2 regions of the Collinsella sp. AM28-11LB genome follow, and region 1 is predicted to be linked to the other one. Evidence: riboswitches for the same ligand, from Rfam matches in the RefSeq annotation. Region 1 holds a riboswitch; the other holds the start of a gene.

Evidence for each region. A riboswitch is a leader RNA that binds a small molecule or an ion and turns the genes downstream of it on or off. The one in region 1 is predicted to bind thiamine pyrophosphate.
Region 2: it holds a riboswitch for thiamine pyrophosphate, as region 1 does, so the genes downstream of both, thiC (phosphomethylpyrimidine synthase ThiC) here and thiM (hydroxyethylthiazole kinase) in region 1, are expected to answer to the same signal.

The regions. Positions count from the first base shown of each region.
Region 1 is NZ_QSKJ01000007.1:67,789-71,192, forward strand. Features, by position in the region: gene DW732_RS06270 (thiamine phosphate synthase) at 1-687, opposite strand, end outside; gene DW732_RS06275 (thiamine-binding protein) at 684-1,025, opposite strand; gene thiM (hydroxyethylthiazole kinase) at 1,029-1,868, opposite strand; TPP riboswitch at 1,920-2,030, opposite strand; gene DW732_RS06285 (HAD-IIB family hydrolase) at 2,092-3,000, shown strand; gene DW732_RS06290 (LysR family transcriptional regulator) at 3,011-3,404, shown strand, end outside.
Region 2 is NZ_QSKJ01000012.1:12,178-15,581, reverse strand. Features, by position in the region: gene thiC (phosphomethylpyrimidine synthase ThiC) at 1-1,325, opposite strand, end outside; TPP riboswitch at 1,317-1,433, opposite strand; gene DW732_RS08595 (hypothetical protein) at 1,496-2,017, shown strand; gene DW732_RS08590 (YaaA family protein) at 2,057-2,866, opposite strand; gene DW732_RS08585 (aminopeptidase) at 2,970-3,404, opposite strand, start outside.

The DNA of each region.
Region 1 (3,404 bases):
CTGCCAGGTATCGACGAGCTCCTTGGCTGCGGCGTAGGGGTCGTCGGCACTGCAGACGGCGCTCACCACAAAGAAGCCGTCGACGCCGGTGGTCTTGAGCTGCGGAAGATCGGCCGTTTTGACGCCGCCGCCCACCACGATGGGCACGGGGCTTGCCGCATGGAGGGCAGCCAGGTCCTCAAAGCTCTTGGTGATGATGGAGCCGTCGGCAGCACGTCCGCAGTCGCGCTTGGTCTCGGTCTCGTGGAGCGGGCCTACGCCCAGGTAATCGACCAGGCTCATGTCGGCGGTCTTGACGTACTCGAGCATCTCCTCGCAGCGGGCCGAAAGGCCCACGATGGCATCTGGGCCCAAAAGTTTGCGGCAGACCTCGACGGGGATGTCGCTCTGGCCAACATGCACGCCGTCGACAGCGATGCCCTGCTCGCGTGCGGCGAGTACGCAGTCAAGACGGTCATCGATCAGCAGAGCGACCTGTCCGGTTTTGCCGGCCTGAGCGATGGCCTGTGCGGCATCGCCCGTCAGTGCGATGATCTCGCGGGCACTTGCCACCTTGGAGCGCACCTGGATGCAGGTAAAGCCGGCATCGAGCGCCTGGGTCACCACATCGCTCACGGGGCGTCCGAGGGTGTTTTCGGGGCCGAGTACCAGGTAGGCCGAGATATCAAGGTTGTCGCGGATGCTCATCGTGCTTCCTCCTGCTTTTTGATCTGCGCTTCCATGCGCTCGAGTTTGCCGGTCATGGTGTCGGTAAATCCGGGTCGAATATCGGCTTTGAGCACGACTTCGGTGCGGATGCCCTTGCTCGCCAACACGAAGGTCGCGTCGCGCACGACCTGCATGACCTCGTCCCAGTCGCCCTCGATCTCGGTGAACATCGAGGTGGTGCGGTTGGGAAGGCCGCTCTCGCGAATGACGTGTACGACCTCGGCGACTTCGGCAGATAGCTCGTCGCCGGTGCCGCACGGGGCGATGGCCACAGCGACGAGTGTGTTCATGCCGGCATTGGTTGCGGGCTTGGACATGGCTTATGCCTCCTCGAGCTCGAGTTGGTTATCGGCAATGTCCTGGGCGGTTGCGAGGTAGAGCTCGTCGATAAAGGCGACCTTAAAGCTTGCCGGGGCATCGGCGACGGCGGCGGCACGCGTGCCGGCAACGTTGTAGACGGCGGTGCCGCAGATGGCCGCCGTAAACGGGTCGGTGGCGCAGGCGTACACGGCCAGCACGCCGCCCTGCGAACAGCCGCAGCCGGTGATCTTGGACATGAGTGGGCTGCCGCCGTGGGACTTGGCAACGGTCGTGCCGTCGGTAATCAGGTCGACTTCGCCCGAGACCACTACGGCGCCGCCGGTGTAGCGGGCGAGCGCCACGGCGGCATCACGGGCGGCGTCTACCGTGTCGGTGGTATCGACGCCACGCACGCGGCTCAGATCGGCCGCTTCGCCCTCAAGGCCCCACAGACCGGCGAGCGCGATAATCTCGGAGGCATTGCCGCGCACGATGGCGGGCTTGTACTGCTTGAGTTCGTTTACCAGTTGGGTGCGCAGGCTGCCGATGCCCAGGCCCACCGGATCGAGCACCCAGGGCTTGCCGGCGTCATGTGCCGCCTTGGCCGCGCGGGGAATCGTCTGCTCGTAGATGGGGAAGAGCGTGCCCATGTTCAGATAGATGGCGCCGCCGCCGGCAACGAGTGCCTCGCCCTCGTCGGGCAGATAGACCATGGCGGCCGAACCGCCCACGGCGAGCTGCGCGTTGGCGACAAAGTCAATCGTTACCGTGTTGGTGATGGAGCCGGCCATGGGATTGGTGGCACGAATCTCCTCCACGGCCTTGACCACGTTTTGCTTAAGCTGTTCCGAATCGATCACTGCACATGCCTCCTTGGCATAGAAAAGGGGCGCTGTGCATAGACAGCGCCCCTAAAAAGGCGGCATGCTCCCTACGCCAGCATTAACTGACAGGTTCAAAGGATTGGGCCCCATGCCCTCTCAGCCTTGTGGTTTGCACCGCCGGCACTCCCGCATCGAATCTGTTGTTCCCTATACTAGCGCATCGGTACAATGGTTAGGATGAAAACGACTGGGGGACCTTATGATCAAACTCGTGCTGACCGATATGGACGATACGCTGATTCCGGCCGGGCATGACGGCGCCAGCGACTATGCCATCGAGGGCATTCATGCCATGCAGGCGGCGGGTCTGCACTTTGGTCCGGTTTCGGGTCGCCAACCGTCTGCGATGGGCTGGATGTTTAAAAATCATTCCGAGTGTTTTTCGACCGGTGCATTCTGCAACGGCCAGGTCATGTTTGTCGATGGCGAAGTGGTCGCCTCGCGTGCGACCGATAACGATGCGCTTATGCGCTTGGCCGCCTATCTGGAAGAAGAAACCGACGATACCTATCTGAAGGTATACAGCTTGGGTGATGGCTTTTGGGATAACGATGCCTATTGCGTGACACGTGATGCCGAGCGTGTGCGCCGCGCTATGGAATCGGGCGGCAATGCGTGGCTCAAGGGCGAAGAGGCCCCGTGCCGCCCTGTCGTCGATGATGCGCCGGTGTTCAAGGCGAATATCTGGAGCGCCCGTTCGCGTGAGGAACTCGCGGAGCTACGCGAGCACGTTGCCGCCGAGGTGCCGGAGCTCTCGCTTGTGTTTCCCAACAACCGTGTGCGCCTGTTCGACATCCTTCCGGCTGGTTGGGACAAGGGCTGCGCTGCGCTGGAGCTGGCGCGCGCTTTGGGCCTAACGCCCGACGAGGTGGCCGTATTTGGCGATTCCGATAACGACCTGCCCATGATCGATGCCGTTCCCAACTCCGTTGCGGTCGCCAATGCCAACGAGGCCGTCACGGCTGCCGCACGCTGGCATATCGGCGCTGCGGCAGATGATGCGGTTGCCGCAGCGCTGCATCAGATTGCCGCCTGCGCCGCGACGGGTGAGATGCCGTCATTTATGCGTCAGATGAACGCGGCAGACTTCGGCATCGCGAACGTCTAGGGAGAAAGCCATGAAGCTTCAGCAGCTCAGGTACGTTGTAAAGGTTGCCGAATGTGGCAGCATCACCGAGGCCTCGCGTCGCCTCTATGTGTCGCAGCCTTCGATTACCGCGTCGATTCGCGATCTCGAAAACGAGATGGGCGTGCATATCTTTGAGCGCACCAACAAGGGCGTCATTGTGTCCGAGGAGGGCGAGACCTTCTTGGGCTATGCGCGCCAGGTGCTCGATCAGGCTGATCTGCTCGAGGGTAAGTACAAAGGAGCATCCGAGCAGGTGCCGCATTTTAGCGTGAGCTGCCAGCATTACTCCTTTGCCGTCAACGCGTTTGTCGATGTGATCCGTGAGTTCGATGCCGCGCGCTACGACTTTACCCTGCGCGAGGAGCAGACTCACGAGATTATCG
Region 2 (3,404 bases), on a different contig from region 1:
ATGCCGAGGTCGATCGTCGTGCCTTCGAACACCTTGTTGACAGTGCGAACGGCGCACATCTTGCCGCACATGGTGCAGGTGCCCTCGGTGGCGGCGGGGGATTCCTCGTAGCGCTTCTTGCCGGTGACCGGGTCGAGGGCGCACTTCCACATGGCGTCCCAGTCGAGCTTGCGGCGTGCCTGACCCATCCTGTCGTCCATGTCACGGGCGTGCGGTACCTTCTTGGCGATGTCGGCGGCGTGTGCGGCAATCTTGGTGGCCATGAGGCCATCGAGCACATCCTGAGCGTTGGGCAGGCACAGGTGCTCGGCCGGCGTCACGTAGCACAAAAAGTCGGCACCCGAGCTCGCGGAGATGGCGCCACCAATGGCGGCGGTGATGTGGTCGTAGCCCACGCCGATATCGGTCACCAGCGGCCCCAGCACATAGAACGGGGCGTTGTGGCACAGGCGCTTCTGCAGCTTCATGTTGGCGGCGATCTCGTCGAGCGCCATGTGACCCGGACCCTCGACCATGACCTGGACGCCGGCGGCCCAGGCGCGCTTGCACAGCTTGCCCAGCTCGATCATCTCGGCGGTCTCGGTTGCGTCGTTGGAGTCGTAGAGACAGCCCGGGCGGCAGGAGTCGCCGAGCGAAATCGTCACGTCGTACTCGTGGCAGATCTCGAGCACCTCGTCGTAGAACTCGTAGAAGGGGTTCTCGTTACCGGTGACCTCCATCCAACCAAACAGCAGCGAGCCGCCGCGGCTGACGATGTTCATGAGGCGGCCAGTCTCCTTAAAGGTCTTGATGACCGACTTGTTGATGCCGCAGTGGATGGTCATAAAGTCCACGCCGTCCTCGGCATGCGCGCGCACGACCTCGAGCAGATCGTCCTTGGTCAGCTTGACCAGCGGCTTTTCCATGTAGCCGATGGCATCGTACATCGGCACCGTGCCCACCATGAGCGGCGTCTCGTCGATGAGCTGCTGGCGGAACTGGCGCGTCTTGCCCGAGTTGGAGAGGTCCATGATGGCGTCGGCGCCAAAGTCCTCGGCGATCTTGACCTTCTTCCACTCCTCGGCGGCATCGGCCTTATCGCCCGAGATGCCCAGGTTGACGTTGACCTTGGTGGACAGGCCCTCACCGACGCCAAAGGCGCGCATGCCTTTTTTGATATGCACGATGTTGGCGGGGATGGCGATGCGGCCGTCGGCCACGCGCTCGCGGATGTACTCGGGGTCGCGATGCTCGCGCTCGGCGACTTCTTTCATCTGCGGCGTGATTTGCCCGGCGCGGGCGAAGTCGATTTGCGTGACGAGCTTGGGCTCGGTCTGTGTGCTCATTGGCACGGCTCCCTTCGTTGGCATTACCCATATCAGGTTTGCGGGTCAGGGCGGGCGCGCCCAATCTCAGCCTGCCGTCTTGTCCTGCAAGCTCCCCGTTATGTCATGGGCTCAAGTATAGCCTGAATGGGTACGATTGGGCCAACGAGCGTGCTTGCGGGGAGGCGAACATGGAAGACAAGCATCTATATCGAGAGACGCAATGGGATGTATCGGCCGAGGAAAGCCGTGCGCACCATGGCCTTGTCGCGATTGGTTTTGCGGTGCTTGCCGTGCTGGTGATTGCCTTTTGTATTTGGACGTTTGGCGGTCGCGGCGGCGCTGGCTGGGAGTTCGAGGTTGATGATAGCCTACCGATTATGACGGTGAGGAGTACTGGCGGTAATGCCAATACGCTCGCCGTTCCGGGCGATTATTGGTACCCGCGCGATGAGTTTGTGCAGTTGCAGCTGAGTGGTGGGTCCATTCCAGGTGAAGAAATCGAACGCGTGACGTTTGATGCGGCGCTCAAAACGCTGACGGTGAAGCTCAAAAATCAAGGAGACGTTCCCACGACGATGGATATCGCGCTGACGGAATGGCGCCTGGAGCCCCCGTCGGGCGTCAAAGTGTCCGAGGTGGAGCACGTCAAGATTACCTATCAGGACGGCTTGACAAATGAAATTGCCAAAGCCGACGGCTTGGCGGAATAGACGCCGTGCCTAGGTAGCACATTCAAAGTAGCGGTGGTCCTACAAGGCCTGTTCGTTCAGGAAGACCAAAGTGTTTTTATTTGAAAGTTCGGGAAAGTGACGATAACCAACGTCGAACGCGGTGAGCCCGCTTACATCCTCGAGCTTGTTTTCTGCCATCCACCGCACCATGGAGCCGCGCGCCTTTTTGCTGGCGGTCGACCGTTGGATGGGCTTCCCGTTGCGGATACCCTCGCCAAAGAGGCATGTGACGGCCGTGGCGTCGCCCGCGAGGTGGGGCAGAACGGCTTTGGCATACTCTACGCTGGCGAGGTTGACGATCGTGGTGTTTGAGTCCGCCGGGGCGATAGCCCGCGCGAGCTTGTCGCTCCAAAACGCGTAGAGGTCTCGGGCATCGTCAACGGCGAGCTTCGCGCCCATCTCCAGCCGATACGGTTCGACGGCATGAAAGGGACGAACGCACCCGTAGAGGCCGGAGAGGATCCATAGATGGTCTTGTAGCCATGCGAGCTGCGCGGAATCCATCACCTCGGGCGCCATGCTCTGGTATTGAATGCCGTGATAGGACATGACGGCAGGGGAGAGGTGACGGGCGAGTTCGGGATTGTCGAGATTGCCGTTTTTCAGGATGGGCCCGAACTCATGCAGGGTGTTGAGGCAAGGCCCCAGCAGTTTGTCACTCACGTTCCATAGCGCTTGCAGGCCGCCGCTGCCTTCATTTCGTTCGATATCTAGCAGTGCGCGGTGGAGGCGAGCCGTCTCGTGCGCAAAAGGTGGAATGCCCAGGACTTCAAAAGCATCTTGGGCCGCGCGCATCTGCTTGGCGGGCGAAATGATGACCTGCAGCATGGACTCTCCTCTGCCAAAAAGGAAGTTGCGGTGGAATACGGTCTGTTTGGGCCGTTTATGGGCCAGTTTAGTCCGTATTTCACCGCAACTGATGAAGGGCTGGTTAGGCGCGCTCGATGAAGGCCTTGTAGCCGCGATAGGCCTCGTAGATATCGGCCTTGTTGGCGACCTCCCACAGGGCGTGCATGGACAGGACGGCAACGCCGGAGTCGATGACGTTCATGCCATACTCGGCCATGATGTAGGCGATGGTGCCGCCGCCGCCCGCGTTGACGCGGCCGAGCTCGCAGGTCTGGAAGTCCACGCCGGCCTCGTCCATGATGTCGCGGACGAGGGCCACATACTCGGCGTCGGCATCGTTGGAGCCGCCCTTGCCGCGGCTGCCCGTGTACTTGTTAAAGCACAGGCCGCGACCCATAAAAGCTGCATTCTTAGTCTCGAACTTACCGGCATAGCCCGGGTCAAAGCCGGCGGACACGTCAGAGGAGAGCATGCGGCTGCGGGCGAGTGCGCGGCGCAGGGCCAGCGGGCTGCTCTC